Regions from separate parts of the Neobacillus sp. S1227 genome, predicted to be linked through region 2. Evidence: riboswitches for the same ligand, from Rfam matches in the RefSeq annotation. Region 2 holds a riboswitch; each other region holds the start of a gene.
The links. Region 2 has a riboswitch for cobalamin ahead of ACZ5AE_RS18685 (ribonucleoside-diphosphate reductase subunit alpha). Riboswitches for the same ligand answer to the same signal wherever they lie in the genome.
Positions count from the first base shown of each region.

Region 1: linked by a shared signal. The riboswitch ahead of ACZ5AE_RS15865 (ABC transporter substrate-binding protein) and the one ahead of ACZ5AE_RS18685 (ribonucleoside-diphosphate reductase subunit alpha) in region 2 are both predicted to bind cobalamin.
Region 3: linked by a shared signal. The riboswitch ahead of ACZ5AE_RS12050 (prenyltransferase/squalene oxidase repeat-containing protein) and the one ahead of ACZ5AE_RS18685 (ribonucleoside-diphosphate reductase subunit alpha) in region 2 are both predicted to bind cobalamin.

Region 1 covers NZ_AP038276.1:3,153,255-3,164,977, reverse strand. Annotated here, with positions in the region: gene ACZ5AE_RS15895 (GMC family oxidoreductase) at 1-923, shown strand, start outside; gene ACZ5AE_RS15890 (transposase family protein) at 1,091-1,558, shown strand; gene ACZ5AE_RS15885 (ISL3 family transposase) at 1,488-2,657, shown strand; gene ACZ5AE_RS15880 (hypothetical protein) at 3,053-3,790, opposite strand; gene ACZ5AE_RS15875 (DUF1510 family protein) at 4,102-4,758, shown strand; gene ACZ5AE_RS15870 (hypothetical protein) at 5,276-5,860, shown strand; cobalamin riboswitch at 6,075-6,264, shown strand; gene ACZ5AE_RS15865 (ABC transporter substrate-binding protein) at 6,432-7,415, shown strand; gene ACZ5AE_RS15860 (FecCD family ABC transporter permease) at 7,412-8,452, shown strand; gene ACZ5AE_RS15855 (heme ABC transporter ATP-binding protein) at 8,453-9,283, shown strand; gene ACZ5AE_RS15850 (cobalamin-binding protein) at 9,806-10,636, shown strand; gene ACZ5AE_RS15845 (cobyrinate a,c-diamide synthase) at 10,615-11,723, shown strand, end outside.
Region 2 covers NZ_AP038276.1:3,741,290-3,753,012, reverse strand. Annotated here, with positions in the region: gene ACZ5AE_RS18700 (LLM class flavin-dependent oxidoreductase) at 1-786, shown strand, start outside; gene ACZ5AE_RS18695 (cysteine hydrolase family protein) at 1,030-1,566, shown strand; gene ACZ5AE_RS18690 (OsmC family protein) at 1,699-2,148, shown strand; cobalamin riboswitch at 2,235-2,434, shown strand; gene ACZ5AE_RS18685 (ribonucleoside-diphosphate reductase subunit alpha) at 2,572-4,860, shown strand; gene ACZ5AE_RS18680 (ribonucleotide-diphosphate reductase subunit beta) at 4,876-5,913, shown strand; gene ACZ5AE_RS18675 (flavodoxin domain-containing protein) at 5,910-6,362, shown strand; gene ACZ5AE_RS18670 (DMT family transporter) at 6,582-7,496, shown strand; gene ACZ5AE_RS18665 (sulfite oxidase) at 7,764-8,828, opposite strand; gene ACZ5AE_RS18660 (hypothetical protein) at 8,943-9,116, shown strand; gene ACZ5AE_RS18655 (DUF3800 domain-containing protein) at 9,222-10,376, shown strand; gene ACZ5AE_RS18650 (amidohydrolase) at 10,391-11,723, shown strand, end outside.
Region 3 covers NZ_AP038276.1:2,368,688-2,375,831, forward strand. Annotated here, with positions in the region: gene ribE (riboflavin synthase) at 8-667, shown strand; gene ACZ5AE_RS12040 (bifunctional 3,4-dihydroxy-2-butanone-4-phosphate synthase/GTP cyclohydrolase II) at 706-1,899, shown strand; gene ribH (6,7-dimethyl-8-ribityllumazine synthase) at 1,919-2,386, shown strand; cobalamin riboswitch at 2,525-2,715, shown strand; gene ACZ5AE_RS12050 (prenyltransferase/squalene oxidase repeat-containing protein) at 2,852-4,147, shown strand; gene ACZ5AE_RS12055 (DUF4430 domain-containing protein) at 4,150-4,818, shown strand; gene ACZ5AE_RS12060 (ECF transporter S component family protein) at 4,818-5,399, shown strand; gene ACZ5AE_RS12065 (transglycosylase domain-containing protein) at 5,416-7,144, opposite strand, start outside.

The DNA.
Region 1 (11,723 bases), 590 kb from region 2:
AAGATTTAGCTAAAGCTGGCATAACGACTTTGGTTGACAGCCCGAATGTGGGACACAACTTCCAATGTCAATTTGCAGTAGGTATGGGAGTAAGAGTAAGAAATAACCGAATTCTTCAGGTATTGGCCGCTGATCCAAATCAACCAATTGCCCTTACCGGATTCAAAAAAGAGGATAACCCGATCGGGGGACGTCGTCTTCAATTATTAGGTTTTCCTCTTCCTATTTTTGTACCTGTTCAAGATGTACTCATCAACGGGTGGCAGTTTAACCCAGACCCAAATGCAGAAACCAATGTTATGAGTATTGGGATTGCCGATGTAAACCCAAGAAGCAGAGGCACCGTGATGATTGCTCATAGTGATCCTGAGGCTTATCCGACCATTGATTTAAATCCGCTTCACGAACAAAACGATGTAGATTTCATGGTGCAAAAATATATTGAAACTTATGATATGATTCTAAAGGCTCGTCAGCTTGACCCGCGAGGTTTGTATGAGGTCGTGTATCCAAATGAAAGGATATTCCAATTGCCAGATGCAGAGAAGAGGGCCATGTTAGCTAATTTTGTCCATGCTTCCTATTTAGCCTTCGACCATTACGGGGGTCAATGTAAAATGGGAAGAACGATTGCTGATGGAGTTGTAGATGGATTCCTAAATGTTTTTGGAACAAAAAATCTTAAAGTGGCTGACCTTTCTATCGCTCCAATCTTACCTGATGGTAATACGGTTTTAGGGGCAGAAGTGATTGGTTTAAATGCTGTAAGATTCATTCAAAGTAATCAGAATCCTATTGTGATTGATGATGATGAATTTGAGGATATTGTAGATTCTGATGAAAGCAGTGACGAAAGTTCTAACGAAAGTAGCGACCATCATCACCACCATCACCATGAAAGTAGTGACGAGAGCAGTAGTTAGCATTTAATAATACAAAGAAAGACCGTTTCTAACTATGATAGGGCCGGTCTTTTTAGAACCCAAAACCAACAGTTTATGGCAAGTAAAAAATGGTTCTTACGCTAAACTGGTGAAGGACCTTTTTTTCTCCTTTTGTAGTATAATAAAAATCAAAAGGAGTGCTAAACATGAACTCTATTTGTTGGTCATCTCCTGATCCTTTCCTTGAAGTTCTTCACATTTGTGAAGAAGAATCTTCATTTCAAATTACTATTCAAAGCACACATCAGTCTAGTCCATGTCCTCATTGCGGTGTAAGATCTTTTCGTCCTCATAGCCGTTATTCTCGTCTCATTAAAGATCTACCTATCGGTGAAAAATCAGTCTCTCTCCTACTAATCTCAAAAAAATGGTTTTGTGATAACTATTCTTGTGATAAGAACATTTTTACAGAGCGTTACGATTGGGTGCCTGCGAAAGGTCGTAGAACATTTCGAGCTGAGGAAGTTTTGCGTAAAATCGCTTTTGCATCCAGTTGTTTAAATGGAGAAAAAGTAGCGAAAGCAATCCATCTTCCAGTAAGTCATGATGTATTACTCTCGATTATTCGAAAAACGGAGATCAAACCAGATATTTCTCCCTTTTGTCGGAATTGATGACTTTGCCTTTCTCAAAGGACATAGTTATGGCACCATTATATGCGACTTGATAACCCATCAACCTGTTGCATTACTTCCTAATAGAAAGCCTGAAACGGTTACCGCCTGGCTGAATGGACAAAGATTTATAGAGGTTGTCAGTCGGGATGGGTTTCGAGCTTTTCGTCAAGCTATCTCTCAAGCATCTTCTACCATTTCTCAAGTATATGATCGTTGGCATTTTATTCGTGCAGCGAAAAGACAAGTTGATACTTGTCTAGTTTCCATTCTTCCAGCGTTGATTACATTGAACAAAAGGGAAGACCAGACCAACCTTGTACAGGCTGAAACCAAACAAGAACGTATTCAACTGGAACGTAACGAAAAGAAATTCGATTTGATTCAAACTGTCCAACAAGAATACCAGAAGGGGAAGAAGAAATCAGTATTAGCAAAAGAGTTTGATTTAGATCCCAGGACGATTACAAAATATCTAAAAACAACGAACTCGCCACTTATTAAACCTAGAGGGAAAAGAAAACGCCAGACAGCAGAGTTTCATGAGCAAATTGAGGAACTTGAACGAAAAGGACATACGATTAAGCAAATTGATTCAATTATTCGTGATTATGGGTATACTGGCACGCTTTCTGGAGTGCGTGTGGCAGTTGAAAGTATTCGCAAAGAAAGAAAATACCAACATTCCCAATCTCAAACACAAAGAATTTCACGCCAACAAGTAAGTGCCTACATATGGAAACTTCATTCAACCCTTACAGAACAAGAGTGTTACTTACTTAAACAATGCTTTACAGACTATCCCTCGCTTAAACCTTTTTATGAAACGGTTCAAACATTTAAAAAAGCATGGGAAGATTATGATTACAATGCCTTTTTAGATTGGTTAAAACAACAATTGTCCACTCGAACCAACCATTTGTATAGATTCGCTTTACAAATACGGAGTGATCTTCAAGCAATCAAACAAACCTTTCTTTCCCCGTTTAGTAATGGATTGATAGAAGGGCATGTCCATCGATTAAAACTCATAAAACGAATGATGTATGGACGTGCCAAACTAGATTTACTTGAAAAGCGAGTTCTCTATCACCTATAAAAGATTATTTTCAAAAAACTTTTCTGTACAAGAAACCTTCTAAATATCACTTTTTCACCAAAAACTCGTAAGAACCTAAAAAATGATGTAAATGGCAATTAATCATGTGTTCTTGCCAATTCCTCTTTGTTCAATAACTCATTATGCAATAAGAAGAGAGTCAGTTTTTTGCAGAAGTAAAAGAGAATGCTTGGGAACATGGAAGAACATTCGTACCAGAACACCTATTAAAAGCATATGATCAAGTACGTGAATTGGATAAACTTCTGTTAAAGGTATGAATAAATGATTCTATTTATTTTACATACTTTACATTTTTTATAGGCCGAAAATATACAGGTGTGTTTTTTCACTACCTGTATATTTTCGGCCTATTTTTATTCAAAACATCTTAATTAAGCTGATTGCTTTTTGTTTCTTTTTATTCGTTCTTCTTCTTTTTTAGAAGCTTTAGATACTCTAAATAATAATATCAAACCGGCACTTAACATAAGAGTCCATACAAGGACAAATTTGGTACCACTAAAATAGATTCCAGAGACAGGGATCACTAGTAACAAGATGCTTTTTAGATAATAATTTATTTTAGGATTTAGGACCATTAATAGCGATATAATCACAAGCACCGATGCTATCGTGTTAACACCCAAAAAGGAAAGGGGCGTATAATTTACATAGAAGTAATACCCAAATGACCCTACTATTGCAAATAGGGAGAGATAAAACCTTATCCATGCATGTTTGTAAAACAGAATCCATACAGCAATAAAATTAATTCCTGCACACACTCCAACTACAAATAATGTATGCGGAAAAGTACTAATAGGCTCTTTCATAAAGTTCAGAATGAATTTGAAGTCGAAAAAAACAGCCCCTGTAACAAGAATCTTAAAGACTAGTTTTATCCAAAACAACTCTACTTTCTTTTTTTTATTTGACGAAAAGAAATTAAATATCGAGGGTAGTCCCGTGAAGCCATTATCACCGGCTTCCTTGTTCTTCCCCATTAACATTTTATTAGATTCCTTTTTTTCTCGTTCCCTTTTGATAGCTTGCCTCGTCGGGTAATCTTTTTCTATATATTCTTCATTCTCATTTTCTACTTGTTGGTCAGTCTTAGAATAATAATCCAATGTTAAATCACCTCAAATAGTTTTTATTATTATATCTTATATCACTATAATTTGTATTTTCAAAGCTTTTTATATGGAGAGGCGCTTGGAGTTACTGCAATTGGTTAAAGTATGGAAACAAAAAATTGAAATGAAATGAGACTGGTAAATGGGGCTTATTAATAGCATTCCGAAATAGTGATAATGCTTCATAAAAGGTGTCTGAAAATAGAGAAAAGGTACCAAAATGTGGTATTTGGCGGTAAAATACTTCAAGTTATTCTCCACACATGGTAGAATGTTTAGAGTCTCAGTTTTGGAGAGTGGTTATTTTGAATAATTTTCTAGACAATTCACGGGCAACGCACAGAGCAAAAAAGAAAAAAATTAATATCATTTTAAACGGTTCCATTGTAATCGTACTGATACTTATTGGATTTGTATCATATTCGATTTTTTCGGGAGGAGATGACAAGGCAGCATCTCATAAAAGTGTTGAAACCTCAGCCGAAAAACAATCTGATCAAAATATAAAGAAGGATGAGCCAGCTGAGAAAAAGAGTTCATCAAATGATCAAACAAATGACGATTCATCGTCCAAGGATGAAACTCAAAGTGATCAAACTCAAAGTGATAAAACCAATAGTGATGATGCAGCAGACAATGCATCCACAGCTTCTTCGGATAGCTCACAGGAAAATGCACCAACATCACCTGCACCGGAAACACCGGCACAAACAGGTCAGCCGCATGTTACAAACTATGATTCAAGTTCTCAAGATTGGCAGCAGATGCTGCAGGCAATCTCTTCTGCGACTGGAATCGATCAAAGTAATATGACTGTATGGTTTTTAGGGAGCGACAAGAGCAACCCAGGCGGCTCAGTCGGGACGATATCAGCAAAAACGCAAGGCTCGCCAAAATATCGTGTGTATTTGCAATGGACTGGATCAGGCTATCAAGCCACCAATGTTGAACCAGCTTCATAATATGGAAAAATAGGATGTACTAAAGGAACATTCTAAGGCTGTCTAGAAACACTAGGCAGCCTTTTTATTTCGCTTGGGAGTTACATTAAGGGATGTCGTAAAGATGTCTCTATCGCGATAAGAATATTTTTTGGACTCAATCCGTCAAAGGATTGGGTCTTTTTTGTTAATGAAGAGTGCGAATGTATATTCTGTAATAAGATGTGAGAGTAGGATTAGGGGTAATCTGAGAGTACTTCAATCTTGAGGTCCATCTACGCATCGAAGGAACAGGAATGTTATTTTTAACTCATACTTAGTTTAGTTAAACAAAGGAAAAAAGTTTTTAACTTTAAATTTTGATTATTATAAAAAATCTAAGTTTATGTCGTTTGATGTCTGCGTTATAATGAAAGTGTGTTGTCGGAATTTTTATAAGATTACTAAAATAGTTCTTTATCTATATTTTTAAAAGGTGAACCTTACCAAAGGCTTATACATTTTAACGAAAATATACCACTTCGAGGAGATGGCTGTATTGTCAATAGAATTGCTATCGAAAAACACAGCGGAAGTTTTTAGTGCAATTATGAGAGAGCCCAATTGGGATAAAATGGAGTTGGAACAAGGGATTAGGAAGATTTTTTTACAAGCAAGAGAAAGTGTGGGTTCTCCTGAAGCATATTTAGAGTCACTCTTAGGGAATGTTACATTTCAATATGCATATACCAATACTGCTTTATCTTTTTTAACGGAGTGCATTGAAGAAGAGGAGTTTTTCTCGCATGAAAGCTTCCAATCCATCATGGAAAATGTTCCTAAACAAGTGAAAGATGCTAATTTCATAGCTGAAAACATGCCAAGGTTTAAGGAACTGGTATACAAAGGTGTAACCATTGAAGAACAAGTAGGCCTTGCAGAAAACATTTATTTCCATACCAAGCTAGTGAACGATTTATTGATTGGATTTATCGGGATCTTCCTGGAACCGAATAATAGGAATTATATGGAGAGTTACATGGAATATTCCTCTAAAGTAGTCGGTGATACCGTTATGCACTATTGCCAAACTTATTCCAATCATATTCTAGAAGCGATAAATTTGATGTATTCGACTAAATAGAAAGCTATTGTTCCTGAAAGTCTATTTAATTCTATACATTTGAATACAAATATCTAGGTTTGCGTCATGCGTTTGAAATTCCTCAAGTCTAGTTTTAGGCATCACTTGAATGTTTACCATTGATACTGGTCCGTTTCTTTATCCCCAAGCCAAATATTTGCTTATCATGAAGTATTTGCTATAATACTAGTTGAGTAATTTGCTTGACCAATTGAATCTTACATAGCTAGTAGGTGCCTTGTCATTGGATGAGGTTAAAAGGGAAGCCGGTGTGAATCCGGCGCGGTCCCGCCACTGTTATTCGGGGATAACCTCGCAGTTCCACTGTTCCAGCTAAGGAATGGGAAGGAGAGGAAATCACGTTACCCGTAAGCCAGGAAACCTGCCTATTAAGCTTGCCAACGAAATCCTTCGCGGAAAAGGATCGGCATAATCAGTATTAAATATGTTTATTTTTTCTGATTTTCGCGCGCCCTGTTTCCAAATTGAAACAGGGCTTTTTCGTTGTTTTGGGAAAGACTTCAAGATATCAAGCTCATCTCAATCTATAAACGAAGGGAAGAGTGGAGTAATGAAAAAGTGTTTGGCATTAATTTTGACTGTATTGATGATGGTAACAATCAGCGCATGCGGGGCAGCAAATGAATCTGCTGATGCAGATAAAAACCTAAAATCGGAAACTGCTGCAAGTGCGGAGGTAAAGAATAAAGCAACCGTTTACCCGCTTACGGTGAAGGATGCAACGGGTGCTGAAGTAACTTTTGATAAGGCGCCGGAACGAATTGTATCCACGTCTCCATCAGAAACGGAAATTCTTTTCGCTCTAGGCCTGGGCGATAAAATTTATGGAGTATCAGATTTTGATGATTACCCTAAAGAAGCAGCGACAAAGCCAAAAGTAGGCGGGGTGACAAAGCCAAATGAGGAAGCGATTATTGCTGCTAATCCGGATTTAGTAATCGGCGGCATTTCAATGAAGAATGATATTGCCGAGAAATTTCGCGGTTTAGACCTTACGTTATATAAAACTGAGCCGAAAAAGATAGAGGATATTTTAAATAATATTATCCAAATTGGCATCATTACAGATACTCAGGAAAAAGCAGAAGAACTCGTGGCTCAAATGAAGGAAGATATTCGCACAGTAACAGAAGCAGCTGCAACCATTAAGGACGAAGATAAGAAAAAAGTATATATTGAATTTTCTCCAGGCTGGACGGTTGGCAAGGGTGAATTTATGGATGAACTGATTACAATGGCTGGCGGCGTTAACATTGCCTCTGATCTGAAAGGCTGGAATGCCATTAATGAAGAGAAGATCATTCAGGATAACCCGGATGTCATTTTGTATTCCGCAAATGTTGTTGATGATAAGTCTGGCAAACCGCTCGAGGAATTAATTAAATCTCGAAGTGGCTGGGATAAGATTACAGCCATTCAAGAAGGTCGTCTGACAGGGATTGAAGGTAATCTTATGTCCAGACCCGGACCAAGAATAACAGATGCACTGAAGCAAATCGCCGCAGCCATTTATCCGGAATCGGTTAAGAAATGAAAAAAAGATTAGCAATATGGGGGGGAGCGGGTTTCGTTCTCCTTCTTTTCTCCATGGTCATTAGTTTATCACTTGGTTCTGCGAATCTAGCCCTTTCGCAAGTTTGGGGGATTCTCTTACACCAGCTGCCTATTTTACAAAGTCTCATAGATTCCAGCTGGCCAGAATCAGCTGAGCAAATCATTTTAAAAGTTCGTTTGCCGCGTGTTGTTCTTGCCATTCTTGTTGGAGCGTGCTTATCACTTGCCGGTGCTGGCTTTCAAGGAGTGTTACGCAACCCGTTAGCGGATCCGTATACATTAGGGGTAGCATCTGGGGCTGCGGCAGGGGCTGCTTTCATTATTTTATTCGGGTTTCATACTGTTTTATTTGGTAAATGGACGATACCGCTTGTTGCATTTGTGACCGGGCTGATTAGTTTGCTGGTGGTCCTCCGTTTAGCAAATGTACAGGGAAAGTTTAAACTAGAAACAATCATTTTATCTGGGGTTGTCGTTTCTGCTTTTCTTGGGTCACTTGTTTCCTTTATGGTGTCAATGTCCGATCAGGTGGTGAATGAAATCGTCTTTTGGCTGATGGGGAGTTTGGCCTTAAGAGGTTGGGCCTTTACCTTTGTGCTCATGCCTTATTTAGCATTTGGAATAGTGGTGCTGCTGTCGTATGGACGTACACTAAATTTATTTGCATTAGGAGAGCGGCAGGCAGCACATTTGGGTGTCAACATCAAACGTACACGGCTCGTTGTGTTGGTCGTTTCCACCCTAATCACCTCTGCTGCCGTGTCAATCGTAGGAACGATTGGTTTTGTCGGACTTGTCGTCCCACACTTAGTGCGGCTAATAGTTGGGCCGGATTACCGAATATTACTGCCATTGTCTGTGATATTCGGTGCCATATATGTCCTTTGGGCAGATACAATTGCCCGTACATTACTTAACCCAACGGAAATTCCGCTCGGGGTTGTGACCGCATTTCTTGGCGCTCCATTCTTTGCGTATTTGCTTCGCAGAAACAAGCAAATGTCAGGGGGAAGTTGAATGATGTTTATTGAAGTGGAAAGCTTAAGTAAACGGTTTGACAGCCAGTCTGTCCTGGAGGATATTAGCTTTTCTGTCAAACGTGGAGAATGCTTGGGAATCATTGGACCAAACGGAAGCGGCAAGTCTACATTGCTGAAGCTATTGTCGGGAGTGGATTGTGCGACGGCCGGAAAAATTGAACTAAATGGGAAACGGATTGAACAATATACCCGCAAGGAACTAGCCAAATGGTTAGCTGTATTGCAGCAGGAATCACTGCCTCCAATTGGATTTACAGTCAGAGAGGTTATCGAACTGGGGCGGTTTCCTTTTCAAAATTGGCTAGGAGAAGAAAAAAACGAGATTGAACCACTAATCGATTCCATTATCGAAAAAATGGGGTTAACTGAGTTACGTGATCGCCTGCTTGAAAGCCTAAGCGGGGGGGAGCGGCAGCGAGTAGCGCTTGGAAAGACGATGGCCCAGCAGCCAAAGCTGCTGATGCTTGATGAGCCGACCACCTATCTCGATATTGGTCACCAAGTCCTTTTGATGGATCGGATTCGAGAATGGCAGCAAGAAGAGGATATGACCGTAATCGCGGTTCTGCATGATTTAAATCTAGCTGCACTATATTGTGATCGTTTGCTGCTGTTACATAATGGCAGAGTAGTTGAGATTGGAACACCAGAACATATCATTCGAGCAGATTTGATTCAACAAGTTTACGGTACCACACCAATCGTGATGAAACACCCCGTTTATGGTTTACCACAAATCATCCTTCAAGGAGAAACTATAGCGGAGCGGACAATTCCTATGAAGATAAGAGAGGTAATCCAGCAATAACGGATAGCTGCAAATAGGATCTTTTTTCTATTAGATTTGGAGATGCTGTTTTATTTAAAGTCTCTTTTTTAAAGTCTCTTTTCTCATATATTGTTGCTTTTAACTATATTGAAAACACCGAGTGGATTGGAGCGAAAGGCGCTTGACTCCTGCGGGAAATAGAGGAAAGGTCGAGACCCCGCAGACGGAACGTCGAGGAGGCTCGACTTCCTCCCCGCGGGTTTGCTGAGCGCCTGTAGCGGAAAGGAACGAACAGTGTTATTCCCAAAAACAACAAACTTTACGAAAAGAGCCTTTTTAAAAAATGGTAGCCTTTTTGATTCGCTAATAGAACATCGAATTTCGCTAATAAAATAGCAAAATTAGCTAATAGAACCTAAATATACGCTAATAGGACGCCGCAATCCGCTAATAGGGGGTAATTTTACACCAGAATCCAACTGTTGAGAGTTAAAACTTAATTCATAACCACAATATTTACAAAAACAGCCTATTTAAACAAAGAGAAGAGGTTAAATTCTGATGAGAATTGTATCGTTATGCCCAAGTAATACCGAACTTCTTGGATTTATGGGATTGACATCAACGATCGTTGGTGTTGATAACTATTCGGACTGGCCTGCAGGGATTAATGGGTTGCCAAGGCTCGGTTCTGATTTGGATATCGACATTGATGCTGTTGAGGCGCTTCAGCCGGATTTAGTTCTTGCATCATTGACGGTTCCTGGCATGGAAAAGAACATTGCCGGCTTAATGGAAAGGGGATTGCCTTTTATCACACTTAATCCAAAGAGCTTGGCTGATATCGGGGATAATATCCTTGAGGTGGGGAAAGCGACGGGACAAGAAATGATTGCACAGAAGGCCTGCCATAAATACTGTACACTTTTGGAAAATTTAAAGGAAGTTGGACGAAAGATAGAGGAACGGCCTCTGTTGTATTGGGAATGGTGGCCAAAGCCGGTATATACTCCGGGTGGTTCGAATTGGTTAACAGAAATTAGCCATTTGGGTGGCGGGCGCAATGTATTCGCAGGTGATAAGCGGGCCAGTGTCAAGACGGATTGGGAGGATGTGCGAACGCGTAATCCTGATTATATCTTGCTGGCCTGGGTTGGTGTGATGGAAAAACAGGTTAAACCAGAATTGCTAAAAAAGCGGCCAGATTGGCCAGAGATGAAGGCGATCAAAGAAAATCGGGTATTCGTGATGGAGGAGTCACTATATTGCAGGCCGTCACCAAGTCTCTTGCTTGGTATACAAAAATTAGGTGCAACGCTTCATCCGAATCTATTTCCCGCATATGATCAGCAGAAAGCCGAGGAATGGTTATGTCCATCAATAGAATTGTAGTTGCTGGTACGGGTAGCGGTGTTGGAAAAACAACACTGACCATTGGTTTAATGTCAGCATTAATAAAACGCGGTTTAACGGTTCAAGGCTTTAAATGCGGCCCTGATTATATTGATCCTTCTTATCATACAGCTGTCACCAACCGGGTTTCTCGTAATTTAGACAGCTGGATGCTTACACATGATCGAGTTTTGGATATTTTCACACATGGAAGTCGAGAAGCTGATATTTCAATTATAGAAGGAGTAATGGGATTTTTTGATGGGAAAAGTCCGGAAACGAATGAAGGAAGTACCGCAGAAATCAGTATCATAACTAAAAGTCCTGTGTTGCTTGTAGTTAATTGTGAAAGTATGGCCCGAAGTGCAGCCGCGATTGTCAAAGGTTTTCAAATGTTTGCGGAAGGGCCCAATATTGCTGCAGTAATCGCAAACAAAGTTGGGAGCGAGGGGCATTTTCAGCTTGTCAAAACAGCGATTGAACAGGAATGTCATGTTCCTGTAATCGGCTATTTAAAACGAGAGCTAGGCATTGAAATCCCAGAAAGACATCTTGGACTTATTCCTTCCATTGAACGAGGAGAACTAGCTCCATTTTTCGATCAATTAGGAGACTTGGTTTTAGAGACGATTGATATTGACAAGCTGCTTGAATTAGCCGTAGCTGAGCCGCTACCTGTAAGTGAAACATCCTCCATGTTTGAAAAGAAGAAAGAAAAGATCATGAAAATGGCAGTTGCAAAGGATGAAGCCTTTAATTTCTATTATCCTGAGAATCTAGAAATGTTAGAAGCGAATGGTGTAGAGATTGTTTATTTTTCTCCTTTGGCTAATGAAGAACTGCCAAAAGATGTTGATGGTCTTTATTTAGGAGGAGGATTCCCGGAGGAATTCGCTCATGTGCTGGAATGTAATGAAAAGACAAAGGATTCTATCAAGAATTCAATTGAAGCTGGATTACCAACTCTGGCTGAATGTGGCGGGTTCATGTATTTAACCGAGTCCATTGAAACGACGGAAAAGAAGACGTATCAAATGATTGGGGTAATCCCAGGCAGGGTACAAATGAAAACATCTTTGCAGGCTTT
Region 2 (11,723 bases):
GAAATTAGCGTGGGCTCGGGCGGGATTATGCTCCCGAACCACTCCCCTTTGGTAGTTGCTGAACAATTCGGAACAATGGCAACCATTTATCCTGGTCGGGTTGAACTTGGCCTGGGACGCGCACCCGGCACAGATATGATGACAGCAAGCGCTCTAAGACGCTCGAAAAATGATTCTGTTTTTACATTTCCAGATGATGTGAAGGCCTTGTTAACGTATTTTGGACCTGAAGACCATCAGGGTTATGTACGGGCATATCCTGGGGCAGGAACAAATATCCCTATTTATATTCTAGGTTCCTCAACCGATTCTGCTTACTTGGCAGCAAGTCTGGGTCTGCCTTATGTTTTTGCATCCCACTTTGCGCCAAAATATATGGAAGAGGCCATTTCGATTTATCGCAGCCGGTTCCAACCGTCAGAGTATTTGGATAAGCCATACATGATGGTTTGTTTAAACGTGGTTGCTTCGGAAACGGACGAAGAGGCAAGCTTCTTATCAACTACAATGCGGCAATTTTCCCTAAACGTTGTACGCGGTTCCCGCATGCCGTTACAGCCGCCGGTTGAAAATATGGACCAAATTTGGACACCAATGGAGAAAGAAATGGTGATGTCCATGTCCAGAATGACGATGTTGGGAAGCAAAGAGACCGTCCGGGAACAACTGTTAGCGTTTCAGAAAAAATATAATGTGGATGAACTTATGGCAGTGTCTTATATCTATGATGTGGAAAAACAAAAACGGTCGTATGAAATATTAAAGGAAATTGTGGACGGGAAATAGGGAAATGGCTGAGAATGTCTTCATCTAGCGTCCTAAAATAACATTCATAAAGACTAGACCAAACAATACTTATCGATAAATCCATTAAAGGGTCCACCTCCAAAAAACCGCAAAAATCTTTTATGATATTTGCGGTTTTTTTATATTTATATTTGTGTGAAAATCATGGAGGGGGATGAAAGAATTGTAAGTGGCAAGATCTAAAAAATATAAAAAAGAAATAAGAAAGGGGAATGAATTCATATGGGAGTAGGAAAGTCAGCGTTATTGGTCATCGATGTGCAGTTAGGCCCGATTTGGGGGACCTATAAAAAGGATGAAGTTTTTTCCGTGATACAAAAGATGATTGCCAAAGCAAATGAGGAAAATGTCCCGGTCTTTTATATTCAGTTTGACGGTCCGGAAGGGGATTTGCTGGAGAGGGGAACACAGTTTTGGCAGTTTGCTCCTGGGATCACTCCACGCGATCAGGATATTGTGATCCATAAACGGGCGGCGGATTCTTTTTATCAGACTGAATTGCAAGACGAGTTGCGAAATCGAGGTGTGACCAACCTTGTTGTAGTCGGGGTAAGAACGGAATTTTGCATAGATACGACTTGCCGTGCAGCCTTGTCACAAGGTTTTGATGTTACATTAGTTGAGGACGGTCATACCACTGTTAATGGCATTTATCCCGCCGAGCAAATAATAAATCACCACAATAGTACCCTAAGAGGGGTGAAAACTCCTGAACATCAGATTGTGGTCTTACCCGCAAAAGAAGTAGTTTTTAAATAAAATAGGGGAATAGAGGAATTTTGCATTCATAATGTAAGATTCCTTTTTGTCATTTTTTGCAGGGTTTTTGAAATATTTGTTGAAAGGTTTAATAAGGATGGTTCAAAAAAATGATAAAGGGGTATTTGCAAAATGGAAAGCTTTCACTTTACAGTAAATGGCAGTTGGCAGGGAGACCGGAATGGGAAGGGACATATTCAAGGGGGCGGGCTTGATATTACTGTCTCCGCACCGGCGGATATGGATGGTCCAGGAATCGGTTCGAATCCTGAAGAATTGCTTATTTCTGCATCCAATAATTGTTACATGATTACACTGGGGGCGATGCTGGGGAATCGAAAAATTGAGGTAGAAAAACTCAAGGTTGTTTCTGAGGGCGTTGTCGACAGGGAGGACGGTAAATTAAAGTTTAAACAGATTATCCATCGCCCAGTTTTTTATATTAGCAGCGACTCTGGAATCTCTCCAGAAAAATTGCAAGAGATTGCAGTCCGCGCTGAAAAAGCTTGCTTTATTTCGCAGACATTACGGCCAAGCATCAATTTTTCAGTAGAGCCAAATGTTGTTGTTGATGCAAAATAATACTTGACCAAAAAATGAGCATGTACTAATATTGATATTAGTTTTTCTATATGTTGTTTAATTTGCAAATATGAAAACTATATATTGTGTTAGCCTTAAGGGAAGATGCCGAACACGGCTTAATAGGGAATCCGGTGTGATGCCGGAACTGCCCCCGCAACTGTAAATGCTGACGAAATGAGCAAACCACTGTATAAGAGTTCTTATGAAAATAGGTGCTTATATGGGAAGGGCTCTGAGTAGGGTGATGCATGAGTCAGGAGACCTGTCTTTCTTAAGATGTTTCAACTTCTTCGGGGATTGAGAAGAGGAAACGACGGCGACAAAGGGAAGACATAGTTTCACTATTCTCTTTTGTTGTGTGCTCGTTTCATCCGCTCGGTCTCCCGAAGCGGATTTTTTATTTTTAGGGGGAAGATATCCTTGACCACACAGGAAAAATCACATTTACATGAAGTTTTAGAAACAATTAGGCAAGCCTCTGAGAAATATCAACTCGATACAACAGAGCTGCAAAAACAAATTAGGGAACTTGGATTATCCAAAAAAGAGGCAAATCAGCAGGCGCTTTTCTATGCAGTTAACCAAATTGCAATAGACCAGCCAGATTGGACTTTTGTCGCCGCGCGGTTGTATGTGAATGAACTCTATCAAAAGGCAGCAGAAAACAGAGGTTATGATTCTTCTTTAAAATATGGAGATTTTTACGGCTTGATTAAACATTTAACGAGTATAGGGATTTATTCTAGTGACCTATTAAATTTATATAGCAAAGTGGAAATGGATGAATTAGCAAGAGAAATTCTTCCTGAGCGGGATGAGTTATTTAATTACATTGGGTTGTTCTTATTGGCGGACCGGTATCTTGCAAGGGACCATAATCGAAATATCTACGAGCTTCCGCAGGAACGTTTTATGGTCATCGCCATGACCATCATGAAAAAAGAGAACCAAGATGTTCGGTTAAAGCTGGTTAAGGAAGCATATTGGGCATTGAGCAATTTATTTATGACAGTGGCCACACCAACTTTGGCGAATGCCGGAAAAAGCTTCGGTCAGCTATCTTCCTGCTTCATTGATACGGTGGACGATTCGCTTGATGGCATTTATTTAAACAATTGGGATATTGCTAGATTAAGCAAAGATGGAGGTGGAATTGGGATTTACTATGGAAAGGTGAGGGCATTAGGCTCAGATATTAAAAAGTTTAAGGGGAATTCCTCTGGTGTCGTGCCTTGGGTTAAATTAGTCAACGATACCGCCGTCAGTGTTGATCAGTTAGGCCAGCGCCAAGGGGCAATGGCCGTTTATTTGGATTTGTTTCACAAGGACTTGATGAACGGATTCCTAGATTTGAAAACGAACAATGGCGACGAACGCCGGAAGGCACATGATATTTTTACAGGTGTCTGCGTGCCAGATCTTTTTATGGAAAAACTGCAGGAGACCGATGGGAATGGCAGAAGCATCGGCGAGTGGCATACCTTTTGCCCTCATCAAGTGAAACAGGTTATGGGTTGGAAAGATACAGATGGAAATCCTTTAGGATTGGAGGATTTTTACGATGAAATTGACCAGAAATATTTTACGGAGAAATATGAAGAGGCTGTTAACCACCCTTTACTGCCCCGAAAAACGTATAGGGCTATGGATATTATGGCGCGAATCATGATGGTTCAATTGGAAACGGGCACGCCATATATGTTTTATCGGGATGAGGTCAACCGGCAAAATCCCAATAAACATCTATTAGGAAAGGGCCGCACCTCGATTTTCTGCAGCAATCTTTGTACGGAAATCACGCAAAATATGTCAGCGACGAAGATTGTGAACGAATACCAGGATCAAGATGGAAATGTCGTGATTGTTCGTAAACCGGGGGATTTCGTGGTATGTAATTTATCATCTATCAATCTTGCGAAAGCCGTGCTGTCCGAAGTGCTGGAACGTTTGATCCGTATTCAGGTAAGAATGCTTGATAACGTGATCGATTTAAATACTATTTCCGTAGGTCAGGCGCAGCTGACAAATAGAAAATTTAGAGCCATTGGCCTTGGCACGTTTGGATGGCATCATCTTTTAGCATTGAAGGGGATTCAATGGGAATCTGAGTTAGCCGTTGATTTTGCGGATGAACTGTACGAGGATATTGCCTACTATACTATCCGTTCCTCAATGGAATTGGCCCGAGAGAAGGGAGCCTATAGCAAGTTCCTTGGATCTGAGTGGCAGACAGGTGAGTATTTTGTACGGAAAAATTATCGGTCTGATAGGTGGCTGGAGTTAGAAAGAGAAGTCGCTCAATATGGTCTCCGGAATGGCTGGCTAATGGCCATCGCACCCAATTCATCAACAGCCAAGATTGGTGGTTCAACCGATGGCATTGACCCCATCTATTCAGTCGAATACGCAGAAGAAAAGAAAAACTTTAAATTTAAAGTGACAGCACCAGATTTGAATCATCGAACATATCTCTATTATCGCCGGGCCAGGCATGAGTTAGATCAATTGTGGAGCATTAAACAAAATGCGGCCCGCTCCCGCCATATCGACCAAGCAATCAGCTTCAACCTTTATGTCCGGCATGATATCAAGGCGAAGGAGCTGCTGAAACTTCATATGGAAGCGTGGCGGCAGGGGTTAAAGACGACGTACTACGTAAGAAGTACATCGCAAACGGAAATCGAGGAATGCGAAGCTTGCCATAGCTAACAGGAGGAACTAAAGATGAACACTTTGAAAAAAATAAAGTTGCTAAATCCTGAGTTTCCAAACAAATCAACAGGGATTATTAATGGAAAATCATCAGGTCTTCTCAATTGGAATGATATTGCCTACCCACAGATGTATGATTTGTATCAAACGTTACTGTCAAACTTTTGGAAGGCGCAAGAGATTAATATGCAGGATGACATAAAACAATGGGACCTGCTTAGTGACATTGAAAAAGATGTTTTTTTGCGGATCAATACCCAGCTTGCATCGCTGGACAGCCTGCAAACGCCGATGATGACACAAGTAATGGATTATGTGACCGATTCCAGCTTTAAAGCGATTTTTGCTGTGATTGCCCAGCAGGAGGCGGTCCATAATGAATCCTATTCGTATATTTTGAGCTCGATAGTGCCGTTAAGTGAGCAGAGTGAGCGATTTAATCAGGCGAAGAGCGACCCGATTGTTCAAAAACGTAACCAGCTGATTTTGGATTCTTATGAGAGGTTTCGCATGAAGCCTACCGCACAGCATCTATTTGAATTAAGTGTGAATTCTTTAAATCTTGAGGGGATCTATTTCTATGCGGGTTTTGCCTTTTTCTATCATCTTGCCCGGCAGCAGAAAATGCTGAAAACCAGTACGATGATCAGCTATATTCAGCGGGACGAAATGCAGCATGCCTACTTTATGGCTCAGTTTATCCGGATTTTGTTAACTGAAAATCCGGAGCTGTACAATCAGGAGAATATGGATTATGTATATCAGACTATTGGACAAGCCGTTGAGCTCGAAAAGGAATGGGCGTCCTTTATCTTATCAGATATAAAGGGGATTGATTTAAGAGAATATGAGGAATACACAGAATATCTTGCCAATAAGCGCCTCCGCCAGCTTGGCTTGGAAAATTTATATCGAGAAAAAAATAATCCGATGCCGTGGATACATGTATTTAGTGATGAAATGCTGAACGGAACAAAATCTGATTTCTTCGAGCAGAAGCCGCGGACCTATTCCAAGGTCACTCAATCAAATGGGTTCGATGAGTTATGAAAATAGCCATCGTCTATGCTTCAAAAACAGGAAATACGGAGGAGTTAGCCTATTTGCTGTGGCGGTTATTTTTACAAAAAAATAGAGATACAACCCTGTTTCGTGTCGACCAATTTCCGGTTTGGGAATTAGCGAGGTTTGATGCGGTCGTGATTGGAACCTATACGTGGGGAAATGGGGAAATCCCATACGAAATGATGGAGCTGTACCGGGCTTTTGAAACATTGGAGGTCAGTGGTATGATTACGGGGGCGGTAGGAACTGGTGACAGCGGGTACCCAAAGTTTTGTGGAGCAGTTGATGAATTTAGGGATATGCTTTATGTTCAGACGAACTTGGCGGCAACGCTTAAGATTGAAGTAGCACCACAGGTCAATGACCTTAAACGCTGTGAGAAGTTTGTGGATGCGATGTTAGAACGAATATATCGTGATATATTTGTAGGGTAAAAGAAAATTACAATGCTTTTAAGCAACCTGGAGAAAGGCAGTGATGATATTCATCACTGTTCTTTTTTTCCTGAAAATGAGCAGTTATTGAAAAATTTTTCCAGTTGGTCTTTATATTAATTTTCCAAATTAAAAATATCTTTCGTATCACGAAATACGGTGCTATAATGGAGAGCAGATTACTTAATATGGAATTTTGAAAGGTTCGTGTTTATTATTATGACTGCTGGTCAAAATAAAGCTTTTATCAGCTTGTTTTTAGTCTCTGTCTTTTGGGGCTGCAATTATCCCATCAGCGCCTATTTGCTTCAAGGGTTTTCCCCTGTTTTTTTATCAACTGTCAGGATTTGCATAACATCGCTTTTTCTGATCATAGTTGCGCTCTTTTATAAGGGGGTCAAGCGCCCAACTACCTCGGAATGGAGATATCTTGTTGGTGTCGGGATATTTGGGACGCTGCTGAACCAGACGTTTTATTTTACCGGCTTGAAACATACAACACCGGCCAATGCATCGTTAATCATTTCGCTGGCACCGATTGCAACCATTATCCTCGAACGGATTATTTTTAAAGTGAAATTAACGGTTAAAAAATCTTTAGGGGCCATGATCAGTTTGATTGGTGTTTTTTCCATTATTGGGGTGGCCGGAGGGGCATTAGGAATTTCTTGGGGAGATTTTAATATTTTTATAGCAATGCTTTGTTTGTCAATCAGTATTTTATTTATCCGCGGCTTATCCCAAACTATGCCATCTTTTGTCGTTACGGTTTACGCAACTGTTTTAGGGAGTGTTCTGATGATTCCTGCTGCAGGTGTGGAAGGAATGGTGAGCGGGACTGACATCAGTCATTCTGTTTTCATGTGGGCGTTGCTGATTTTTGCGGCGATCTTTGCACAAGGTATGGCCGGTTTTTGGTGGAACAGCGGGGTGGCAAAGGTTGGAGCAGGAACTGCTTCCATGTTTATGAATATTCAGCCGTTTGTTGCCATTCTGGCTTCACATTTTATATTAGGGAACCGGATTATGCTGTCACAAATTTTAGGGGGGATCTTAGTGCTGCTGGGGGTTTATATCGCCAACATGCCAAGTATCAAACCAATCATGGCGGTTGAACATAAGAAAAGCATATAATGTAAAAGGGCAGTGAATATTATCAATCACTGCTCTTTTTATACCCGAAAAGGTATAGTCCTTGGAATTCCCCGGAGCAATTAAAGTTAATCAGCTTTTCCATTTTACACAGGAATAATTTAATAAAATTGCAGGGAATGTGTTCGGAAGATTAGCGGGATTAGACGACGCCTTGCCAGCGGGTTCATGTTTTAAAAAAGCTTGCTGGTTTGAGACGCGGTAACGGTTCTTCTGCCTCTGAAGCTGAAAAACCGTCACCATGCATCACTATTCAATCTTAATTTTAATTTGTGACACCGCATTGTACCCATATCCCTTTCGGTTCCAGAAAGCTGTATCCGGCTGCAAATGACCGTTTGAATCATAGGCTCGGACCTTGATGGAGTATTCGCGATTTTTTTCAAATACAAATGAATATGACCACTTCATCCATTGGTAATGTCGAGGCTGACTATGGAGATTGGCCGGCTTCCATGTTTCACCATCATCCAAACTAACCTCAACGGATATAACTACACCTTCGCCAGTCCAAGCAAGACCTTTTATTTCATGCAGGCCAGACTGTAAGAATTGCCGGTCAAGCGGCTGCTGAATAATCGAATTGACATGATTCACTGTCACAGGGACCGCCTCTTCGTTATTGTTTTTGTGGGGATAATAGACATAATCATCTGTCTGAAAGGGCCCGGAAAAAGGGTGGTCTACTACACGAATGGATTTTAGCCACTTTACTGACGCCATTCCATACCAGCCAGGAACAATTAGTCGAAACGGAAATCCATGTTTTGGGCTAATCTGTTTGTGATTATGTTCCCAAGCAACGATGACATCATGTACCATCGCTTTTTCTAGAGGAAGACTTCTTGCAAAAGGAACATGCTGACCTTTCTTGGCACCAGAATCATTACCCTCAAAGACCACTTCATGGGCACCATCCTGAACCCCGGCAATTTGCAGCAGATAGAAGAGGGGAACCCCTTTCCATGTCCCCTGGCTAATCGCCCCATCTTTCCATTGCTCTCCAAACACTTTTGGTCTGAAGTGGGCTCGTTTGTTCCCCGAACATTCAACCACAGCGGTCACTGTTCGGGAGGGCATTGTAATAATTTGGTTGTATGGAATGGTAATGGAAGTGTTCACTAAACCTGTGATTGTAAGGTAGTACGATTGGGGGGAAAGGGCAGGATATAGAAAATGGTTTCTTCGATAGGTTAATGCGGCAGGCGTTTCACTGACATCAAGAAAATGGACTGGTGTTTCTTGATTTTCCGGTTGTAAGCTTCGAGTTGTTAGGTGCGGATTTATGTTAAAAAAAGGATATCTTGGATGCAAACAATCACTCCTTTCGTCCCTTATAAATATATTAGAAATATAGACTTTTATAAGTCAAAGACCTTGTCAAAAATAAAATGAGGAGATTTTTATTTTAGGATGAGGTGAAAATCAATGAATGAACCCATGGAGTATCCATATATCCTGTACAACGAAGTCATTACGTATCTTGAAACAAAGTGGCGGCGTTCTTTAGATGAGCATGAAAGACACGTGCTGATCGAAGGCTACAAATTTGGAAGAATGGTCGAAGCAGAAAACGAAATCAGTATACTATTTGCAAAATAAAGCGGCAGAGTCCGCTTTATTTTTTTACTATGGTAATTAAAGGATTTCCCAGAATTTTGTTGAAATAAAATAGGTAAATTCCTTTCGATGGTGAGGTGGGAAAAATTGACCGAGTTACAATTTGCTTTTATCGACGAGTATGGAAATTATGGATTTGATTTTGACAACCACAACCATTCTACCCACTTTATCATTGTTTCCATTCTTGTGAAAGAATCTGAAAAAGAAAACTTAGAACAAGAACTGCAAAACTATTTTCCTTCAAAAGCAGGCCCCATGAATGATACCGAAAGATCCCAGTTTTTGCATGAAATAAAGGACTTGCCTTTTAGCATATATGCCTATGTGATTGATAAAAGAAAGGCAAGAGATGACAGCGGCATTATGCATCCGTCATCTTTCATCAAATATGTCAATCGAATGGTTTATGAAGATTTAAATCGAACCTTTGAGCAGTTGGACCTTGTCGCGAATGAAACGGAAGGGAAGAAATTTCTGCAGGAATTTAAAAAGTACATCATAACAAGGAGTATTCCGGATTTATTCAATTATTCTTCGTTTGGATTTAATAACAGCCAGTCTGAAATCCTGCTTCAATTGGCCGGCTTAATGGCAGAGACGTTGGGGAATAGCTACGACCGTAGTTCTTATTCCGTTCATTCCAATTCATTGGTGAAAATTATTAAACATAAAATTGCCGCTCTAAATCTGCTGCCTTTGGATTACCGGCATTTTCTTTATGATTATAAAACAGACCCCGCTGACTACCGATACAACGAAGTAATCATCAAACAGGCCGTCAATTCCTCCTATCAATATATCGAAAAACATCGCAAGAGTGAAGAAGAGGACGAACGGCTCCGTATCGATTTCTTGAAGTTTCTTTTGTTCAATTTGAAGGAAAATCCGGATGAATACGTCTATACTCAAGAAATTCTCGATAATTTAAATGCTATTCGGGATGTAAAAATGAATCAGCACTATTTTCGCTCCAACATTGTTTCGAAGCTGCGCGATAGCGGGTTGTTAATCGCCAGCAGCAATAAAGGCTACAAGATGCCTATATGTTTAAACGATTTATATGATTTTGTGAATCTATCAAGCCTGACCATCCATCCGATGATTCAGAGAATATCCAAGTGCAGGGATCAAATTCTGCTGGCAACCAACAATGAAATCGACATACTTGACCAAAAAGAATATGGCTATTTGAAAAAAATCATTGAATTGGAAAAGTTGACTATTAACTCAATGTATTAGGAGGGGTTAGCCAGATGAAGAAAAAGACTTTGTTTATTAATGGCGAAGTAATTACCGTCAATCTAAAGGATGAAATTTGCAGTGCAGTTGCTGTTGAGGGAAGGAAGATTATAGCGGTTGGCAGCACAGAAGAGATTTTAAAGTTAAAAGATGATACATGTAAAATCATTGATTTAAACGGGAGGACCCTTCTTCCGGGCTTTATTGAGTCCCATCTTCATATTACCATCTATGGAACAAATGAATTATCTGTTTCATGTAAGGATGAATCGGTCCAATCCATCGCTGATTTGCTGAAAAAGCTGAAAGAAAGGGCAAAGGAAACACCTAAAGGGGAATGGATTCGGGCTTGGGGATATAATGACCAAAAAATTGCCGATGGACGTTTTCCAACGAAGGAGGAATTGGATAGTGTATCGACAGAACACCCAATTATTGTTATACGGGCTTGCGGTCATATATCTGCCGTGAATAGTTATGTGCTGAAACTGGCATCCATCGATAAAAATACACCCGATCCAGACGGTGGCAAAATTGGGCGGCAAGCAGATGGAGAACCATGTGGATTATTGATTGAAAATGCACACATGCAAGTTTTTCAAATAGCTGGTTTTTCCCGTGAAGAAATCCGTAAAGCCCATACCATTGCTTCCAGGCATTTTGCTAAAAAAGGAATAACTTCTATCCATGATGCATCCGGGTTTGGAATTGAAAATGTAGAAGCCCTTAAAGATGATTGTCAAAATGGTGTGATTAATCAGCGAGTCTATGCGATGATCGGGGCACTCAACGAAGCTGAGAAGGTCGTTCGGTATTTTGTTGATTCAGGGGTCAAGACCAAGGATGGAAATGACCGTTTTAAATATGGTCCGGTAAAGTTATTCCTTGATGGAAGCAGCAGCGGCCCAACCGTTTGGACAAGGGAGCCTTACGATAGTGATCCAACTAATTACGGCATCCATTATTACCATCAGGAAGATATCGAGGAGTTGTTTATTCCGGCGCATCAAAAAGGGTGGCAAATTACCTCTCACGCCCAAGGAGATGCTGCCATCGATATGCTGCTCACTTGCATCGAGAAAGCCAACCGCTTGTATCCGCGAAAAGATACACGGCATCGAATCGAACATGCGGGAATTGCACAAAAAGACCTTATTGAAAGGATGAAAGCACAAGGGGTCATTCCGACGCCAAATCCGGCTTTTTTCTATGAATACGGTGATGGTTATATCAAAAATTATGGAGTTCGGGCCAAACAAATGTATCCATTGAACAGCTATAAACAGGCAGGTGTGCCTGCTGCGATTGCATCGGACTGTCCGGTGACAGATTTTAATCCGATGAGGG
Region 3 (7,144 bases), 1.4 Mb from region 2:
AAGAATGATGTTTACCGGAATTATTGAAGAGATTGGTACTATTTCGGCTATACAGCGGACTGGTAATTCATTTGTGATGACGATTGAAGCGAAGAAAATTCTCGCCGATGTTCATCTTGGAGACAGTATTGCTGTCAATGGGGTTTGTTTAACTGTCACCTCCTTTACGGGAAACCGCTTTACTGTCGACGTCATGCCGGAAACGGTTAAAGCCTCTAGTTTAAATTCGTTAAAGCGCGGCTCAAAAGTAAATCTAGAAAGGGCAATGGCGGCAGGAGGAAGGTTTGGCGGCCATATTGTTTCGGGGCATATCGATGGCACCGGGGTTATTAAAAGCAAAAATGCGCTTGAAAATGCTGTGTATTATGAAATTGAGGCCGAGCCGGAAATATTGAAATACATCATTTATAAAGGATCCATAACAGTGGATGGGACAAGCTTAACGGTATTTGGAGTGTCCGAAAGCTCATTTACATTATCGTTAATTCCCCATACAATGTCGGAAACTGTGGTCGGGATAAAAGGACCGGGTGAGATTGTAAATTTGGAATGCGATATGATTGGCAAATATGTCGCTCATTTTATGAATAATTACTCGAACAATCAGAAGCCTAAAGGCCAATCAGGTATTACAGCCCAATTTTTAGAAGCGAATGGATTTTTATAAAATCGCATGAAATAACTGAAACAAAGGAGTGATACAGCATGTTTGACAGGATTGAAGAAGCAATCGAAGAATTGAAACACGGGAAGGTTATCATCGTTTGCGACGATGAGGATAGAGAAAATGAGGGAGATTTCATAGCGCTTGCAGAAAAAACAACTCCTGAGGTTATTAATTTGATGGTGACCCACGGGAGAGGTCTTGTCTGTGTTCCGATTGAGGAAGAATTAGCAAAAAAGCTGGATTTAATGCCGATGGTAGCGAACAATACCGACCCGCATGGGACTGCATTTACAGTCAGCATTGATCATAAAAATTCTACAACAGGTATTTCTGCCTTTGAACGGTCAGCAACAATCATGAATTTGATTGATCCTCAGTCAAAAGCTGCCGATTTTAAACGGCCTGGCCATGTTTTTCCGCTTATCGCTAAAAAAGGCGGCGTCCTTAGAAGAACAGGTCACACAGAAGCAGCTGTCGATCTTGCCAAATTATCTGGAGCCAAGCCTGCTGGCGTGATTTGTGAAATCATGAATGAAGACGGTACGATGGCACGGGTCCCGCAGCTTAGAAAAATCGCAGATAATCTGGGGCTGAAAATGATTACGATCAAAGATCTGATTGAATATCGAAATCAGAAGGATAAATTGGTAAAAAGGGAAGTGGAAATCAAGCTGCCGACTGAATATGGTGATTTTAAAGCAATCGGGTATTCCAATATGGTAGACGAAAAAGAGCATGTTGCACTCATTAAAGGTGAAATTGACCCGGAGAAGCCAGTTCTGGTCAGGGTTCATTCGGAATGCTTAACGGGTGATGTTTTTGGATCTTACCGCTGTGACTGCGGTCCGCAGCTCCACGCCGCTTTGATGCAGATTGAACAAGCCGGCAATGGTGTCCTGTTGTATATGCGCCAGGAAGGCAGAGGCATTGGCCTCCTTAACAAAATGAAGGCTTATGAGCTTCAGGAACAAGGCTATGATACGGTAGAGGCAAATGAAAAACTCGGCTTTAAGCCTGATTTAAGGGATTATGGAATTGGTGCACAAATTTTAAGAGATCTTGGCATCAAAAAAATGATGTTATTAACGAATAATCCGCGCAAAATTAAGGGACTAAAGGGATATGATCTGGAGGTAGTCGAGCGGGTACCGCTGCAAATGGAAATGAGACCCGAAAACGAAAGTTATTTAAGAACCAAACATGATAAATTAGGTCATCTGCTTCATTATTAAAAATACGGAGGAATAGAAAATGGGACATATTTTTGAAGGGAATTTAGTTGGTACAGGACTGAAAGTCGGAATCGTAGTTGGACGTTTTAATGAATTTATAACAAGCAAATTATTGTCTGGGGCACAGGATGCTTTAAAGCGCCATGGAGTGAATGAGGCTGATGTGGATGTCGCGTGGGTTCCAGGCGCATTTGAGATTCCATTAATCGCAAAAAAAATGGCTGACAGCAAAAAATATGACGCAGTTATCACTCTTGGTACAGTTATCCGCGGTTCCACACCACATTTTGATTTCGTGTGTAATGAAGTGGCAAAAGGAGTATCCCGCATCACGCTTGACACGGGCATTCCAGTTATCTTTGGGGTATTGACCACAGATTCAATCGAGCAGGCAATCGAGAGGGCTGGTACAAAAGCAGGCAACAAAGGCTGGGAAGCTGCTTCTGGCGCAATCGAAATGGCCAACCTAACAAGGAATTTTGAATAAAGAGAAAACTTAGGGGGCACCTTTTTAGGGTGCTCTCTGCCTGTTTAATTCAAAAAATTGAATATTAAAATGAAAAGAAAAATAAAAAACATGTACAAATGAACCAGTCTTTTACTATAATTATAACAGCATAAAAAAATAATCTTTAAAAAAACTGGTGCTAAAGTCTAAAACAAGACTCTTAGCTTAATAGGGAAGTTGGTTAAAAGCCAACGCGGTCCCGCCACTGTAAATGGGAGCAACCTATACGATGTCACTGTCGCAAAGATGGGAAGACATAGGAAGCAATGACCATGAGCCAGGAAACCTGCCTGTTTTTAAACACAAATGCCTACGTGGATGGGAGAGTGTTAAGCAGGAAACGTCACTCGTTTGTTACTTAGCATACATAACACCTCCTCCTAGCTGATAGGAGGATTTTTTTATGTCAAGTTTTGGGTAAAGATAGAAAGGGAGAGAGAAAAAATGAGAAAAGCAACAAAGTTGATGGTAATTGCGGGTGCACTTGCGCTGGCGGTACCTTACAATGCTTATGCAGCTGAGGATGTCAGCACCCAGATAGCCTCTTCTGCTGAACATGTTCAGGCAGGAGAGCTAAATTCAGATTGGCTGGCAATTACGCTTTCAAAAGCAGGGAAACTTACGACAGCGAACAAGCAGGACTATCTAATGAAGCTGAAAAGCAGGGTAAATGGAACTGATTTAAAAGGAACGGAACTTCATAAAACAATCTTGGCTGTTCGTGCATTAGGGGCAGATCCGGCTAATTTTGAAGGGCAAGACTTAATAAAAATGGCTTACAGTGATACTTCCTTGACCTCATTTACAGCCTATGTTTATGCCTTAATTGCATTAGATAGTGCAGATTACACTATCCCAACTGATGCGTTATGGACTAAGGATAAACTTATTGACAAGATTACATCTATGGATTCAACCGCCGGCGGCTGGAACTGGGCTGGATCAACAAGTGAACAAGCTGATCCGGATACAACAGGAATGGTGTTGACTGCTTTAGGCAAGCATAAGTCAGATGCTGTTGTCAAAGCTGACATCAATAGTGCCGTCACTTATTTAAAAGCGGTTGAAACAGCTAATGGCGGTTTTGATAATTGGGGAGAAAATTCATCTTCAACAGCCCAAGTGGTAATTGGACTTTCCTCTATTGGGGTTGACCCGACTTCGACAGAATTCACTAAGGATGGAAAAAATCCTGTTAACCATCTATTCACCTATGAAATAGGAAATGGCGGCTATAAATGGATGAAGTCTGAAACGGCAGAGAATAGTTTTGCAACAGAGCAGGTTTTTCAAGCTTTAGTGGCTTACGATAAATTTAAATCGGGAGACAAACTTTTTAGTTTTCCATATCAAGCAAATGAGGAGCCTGTACCATCACAGCCCTCTACACCCGCTCCAACACCAACAGTAGTAAACAACAATAATTATGTGACTGTCACACCGACAACAGACGTTTCAAAATTACCTGTCTCAGAGTCAACAAAAGAGGTAGTTAGGGAAATCCTTACGAATAATAATGCCGGCGCAGCAGGATCTACAGGAAAAACATCTTCACAGCCGCAAGTGATTGTCGTCCAGCAGCCAGCGGCAGTTCAAACAGCAGTGAGTGAACCCAAAGTCGAGGTTAAAGTTGAAAAAGAAAGTGGTACCATCAATCCTAATAACCTCAAGGTAGGAGGAACTACCGCATTTATTGGGGCACTGGCTTTAGTTCTTAGAAGAAAGTTCTTGGGGGTGTAACCATGAAAGGCTGGCAGAAAATCATCGGTGATATTGCATCATGGCTTTTGGTTATCGGCGGGATTGGCTATGCTTTATATGGCTATACTCCGGGCAAAACGATTACAACGACAACAACCACCCCTCAGGTTAAACAAGTTCAGCAGGATCAGCAAACCGCTGCTGAAACTGTAGAGAATGTAGAAGGGATTGTTTCTGATGAAGAAGCAACGTCGTCTGATACTGGTGGAAAAAATTCAACAGTAAAAGTAATAACTACTCAGCCTGTAAAACAAACCTCAACGGTAACGCAGCAGCCAGTCAGCAGCTCGGCACCAGCATCTGCACAGGCAGTTGAAAAAAAGCAGGACACAGTAACTGTTTCAATAAAGACGCCTGATGGCTATTTAATTGCGCCTAGAAAAGTGGAAATAAACGAACAAACGAAGGCAGCCGATGTTTTGAAACAAGCTTGTCAAGAAGCAGGCGTTAAGCTTGAAACCACCGGGTCCGGTGCCATGCTTTATACTAAAGGTATCGGCGGGTGGCGTGAGTTTGATAAAGGACCATACAGCGGCTGGAGTTACAGAATAAATGGTGTCAAAGGGGACCGTTCATCTGGTGTTAAGGATGTTAATCCCGGAGATACGCTTGAATGGAATTATGTACTGGATTACAGGGAGGATAAGTGATGGGTAACCCTCTTTCCATTGTTAAGCCCAAGGTCCGGCATCTTTTAACGTTAAGGAACATGACTTTAATGGCGTGCTTAGCAACTTTAAGCATTGTAGGCAGGATTTATATGGGGATGATTCCCAATGTCCAGCCATCAACGGTCATTATTATTTGCTCGGCATTAATTTATGGAGCTCGGTTCGGATTAATTATCGCTATCCTAACCGTGATAGGTTCTAACTTGGTGCTGGGATTTGGGCTATTTGTTTTCATGCAGTTGATCGCATGGGGTACAGTTGCCGTTGTATCGGGCATGATCGGAAGGTTTTATGAAAAAATCCCTCATCTGCTTCTATCCGTATACGCCGGATTTACCGGACTGTTTTTTGGATTAATAGTATCCTTAAACGTCTTCTTCATTGGCGGTCCGGCTGCTTTTTGGGTTTACTACTTAAGAGGGATTCCATTTGATTTATATCATGCGGCCGGCAACTTTTTGTTTTATTTAACCCTTGGTCCAGTGCTGCTAAAGCTTTTACAAAGGCATAAGGAAAAAACATTTCGACAGCATCCAATAGAGATAATAGAAAATAAATAGCACGCCAAACGGCGTGCTATTTTTGCATACTCTGCAGTTTTTGAATCAACGAATCGACCTTTTCGCCAACATTATAAAGTACTTCCTCTAAACCTTTTTTCCATTCAGGTGCTTGTTCTTTTATCGTGTGCCCAATCTTCTTAGCACTTTCATTTAATTCTTTGCCAATTTCCTCAGCCTGGTCTTGTATGTTTTCAGCAGGGTTTGTTTCCCCGGCTAGCTTAGCATTTATGGACACAACATCAAAATTTTCCTTTGGAAGAGAATTTGTTGATGTTCTCATGATTTCTCTAAAAATAGGCACTACATTTGAAGAACTTGAGCTTGGAAGGTAGTGCTGTCGGTCTGTTTGGTCAAAACCAATCCAAATGGCCCCTACCAGATTTGGCGTATAACCGACCATCCACTGATCCTTTGTGCCGTTTATATCAGCAAAAGGAAGCTGTGTTGAACCAGTTTTCCCGGCAATTTGTACTCCCGGGATGCGAGCTTTTTGACCTGTACCAGATTCAACCACATTTAGAAGAATGGAGGTCATTTCATTTGCCACCTTTTTGGAGGTCACCTTGGTTGTTTTAGCTTCCCGCTCAGCGATAATATTGTTTGTTGGACCGACAATTTTTGTAATCAAATGGCTGTCCTGACGCTTCCCGCCATTTGGAAAAACAGTGTAAGCGTTGGCCATCTGCAGAGGGGAAACGCCTTTGCTCATCCCGCCAAGTGCAACCGCCAGGTTTCTATCTTCTTTTTCTACAGGAATACCGAAACGTTTTAAGGTATCAAGCCCCTTGTTTAAACCAACTTGATCCAAAAGCCAAACGGCCGGAACATTTAAGGAGTCTTCCAAAGCCCTATACAAAGGAACCTTGCCCTGATATGTTTTCGTGAAATTTTCCGGCTTGTAATTGCCAAATGTAAGCGGCTCATCAACCAGCTCAGATGAATAAGTGTAACCTTCTTCAAGTGCTGGTGTATAGACAGCCAGCGGTTTAATTGAAGACCCTGGCTGCGCCTTTAATTGCGTCGCCCGGTTAAAGCCCCGAAATACTTGTTCACCGCGTCCCCCAACGAGGGCAAGTACACCGCCTGATGCTGGGTCCATCAAGACTGAGCCGCTTTGGACGATTTCTCCTCCCATTCCTCTAGGAAACAAGGATTTATTAGCATAAACCTTTTCAAGGCCAGCCTGTAAATTTTGATCCATTTCCGTATAAATCCGGTAGCCTCTTGTTAAAATTTCATCCTGCGTTAGGCCGTATCGGGAAATGGCTTCGTTTAAAACAGCATCAACATAATAAGGGTATTTACGCTCAACGAAGCTGCCGCCGCCGTCATGGAGGTTGATTTTTTCTTTTTTAGCCTGGCTGTACTGGGCTGTAGTTATCATTCCAAGTTCCTTCATTTTACCCAACACGACATCTCTACGGTCCATGGCTCCCTTATAATTTTTATAAGGATCAAGATAATTCGGCGCATGCAGGAGACCAGCAATCATTGCTGCCTCGCTAATAGACATGTCTTTAGCATCCTTGTTAAAATATTTCTTTGAGGCATTGCCAATTCCCCAGGCACCGCTGCCGAAATAAACTTGGTTCAGATACATTTGCAGAATTTCGTCTTTAGAATAAACTTTTTCAATTTTAACTGCTAAAAATAATTCCTCAGCCTTCCGTTTATAGGTGCGTTCTGGCGACAGCAGCGCGTTTTTGGTAAGTTGCTGCGTAAGGGTGCTTCCTCCTCCAGTA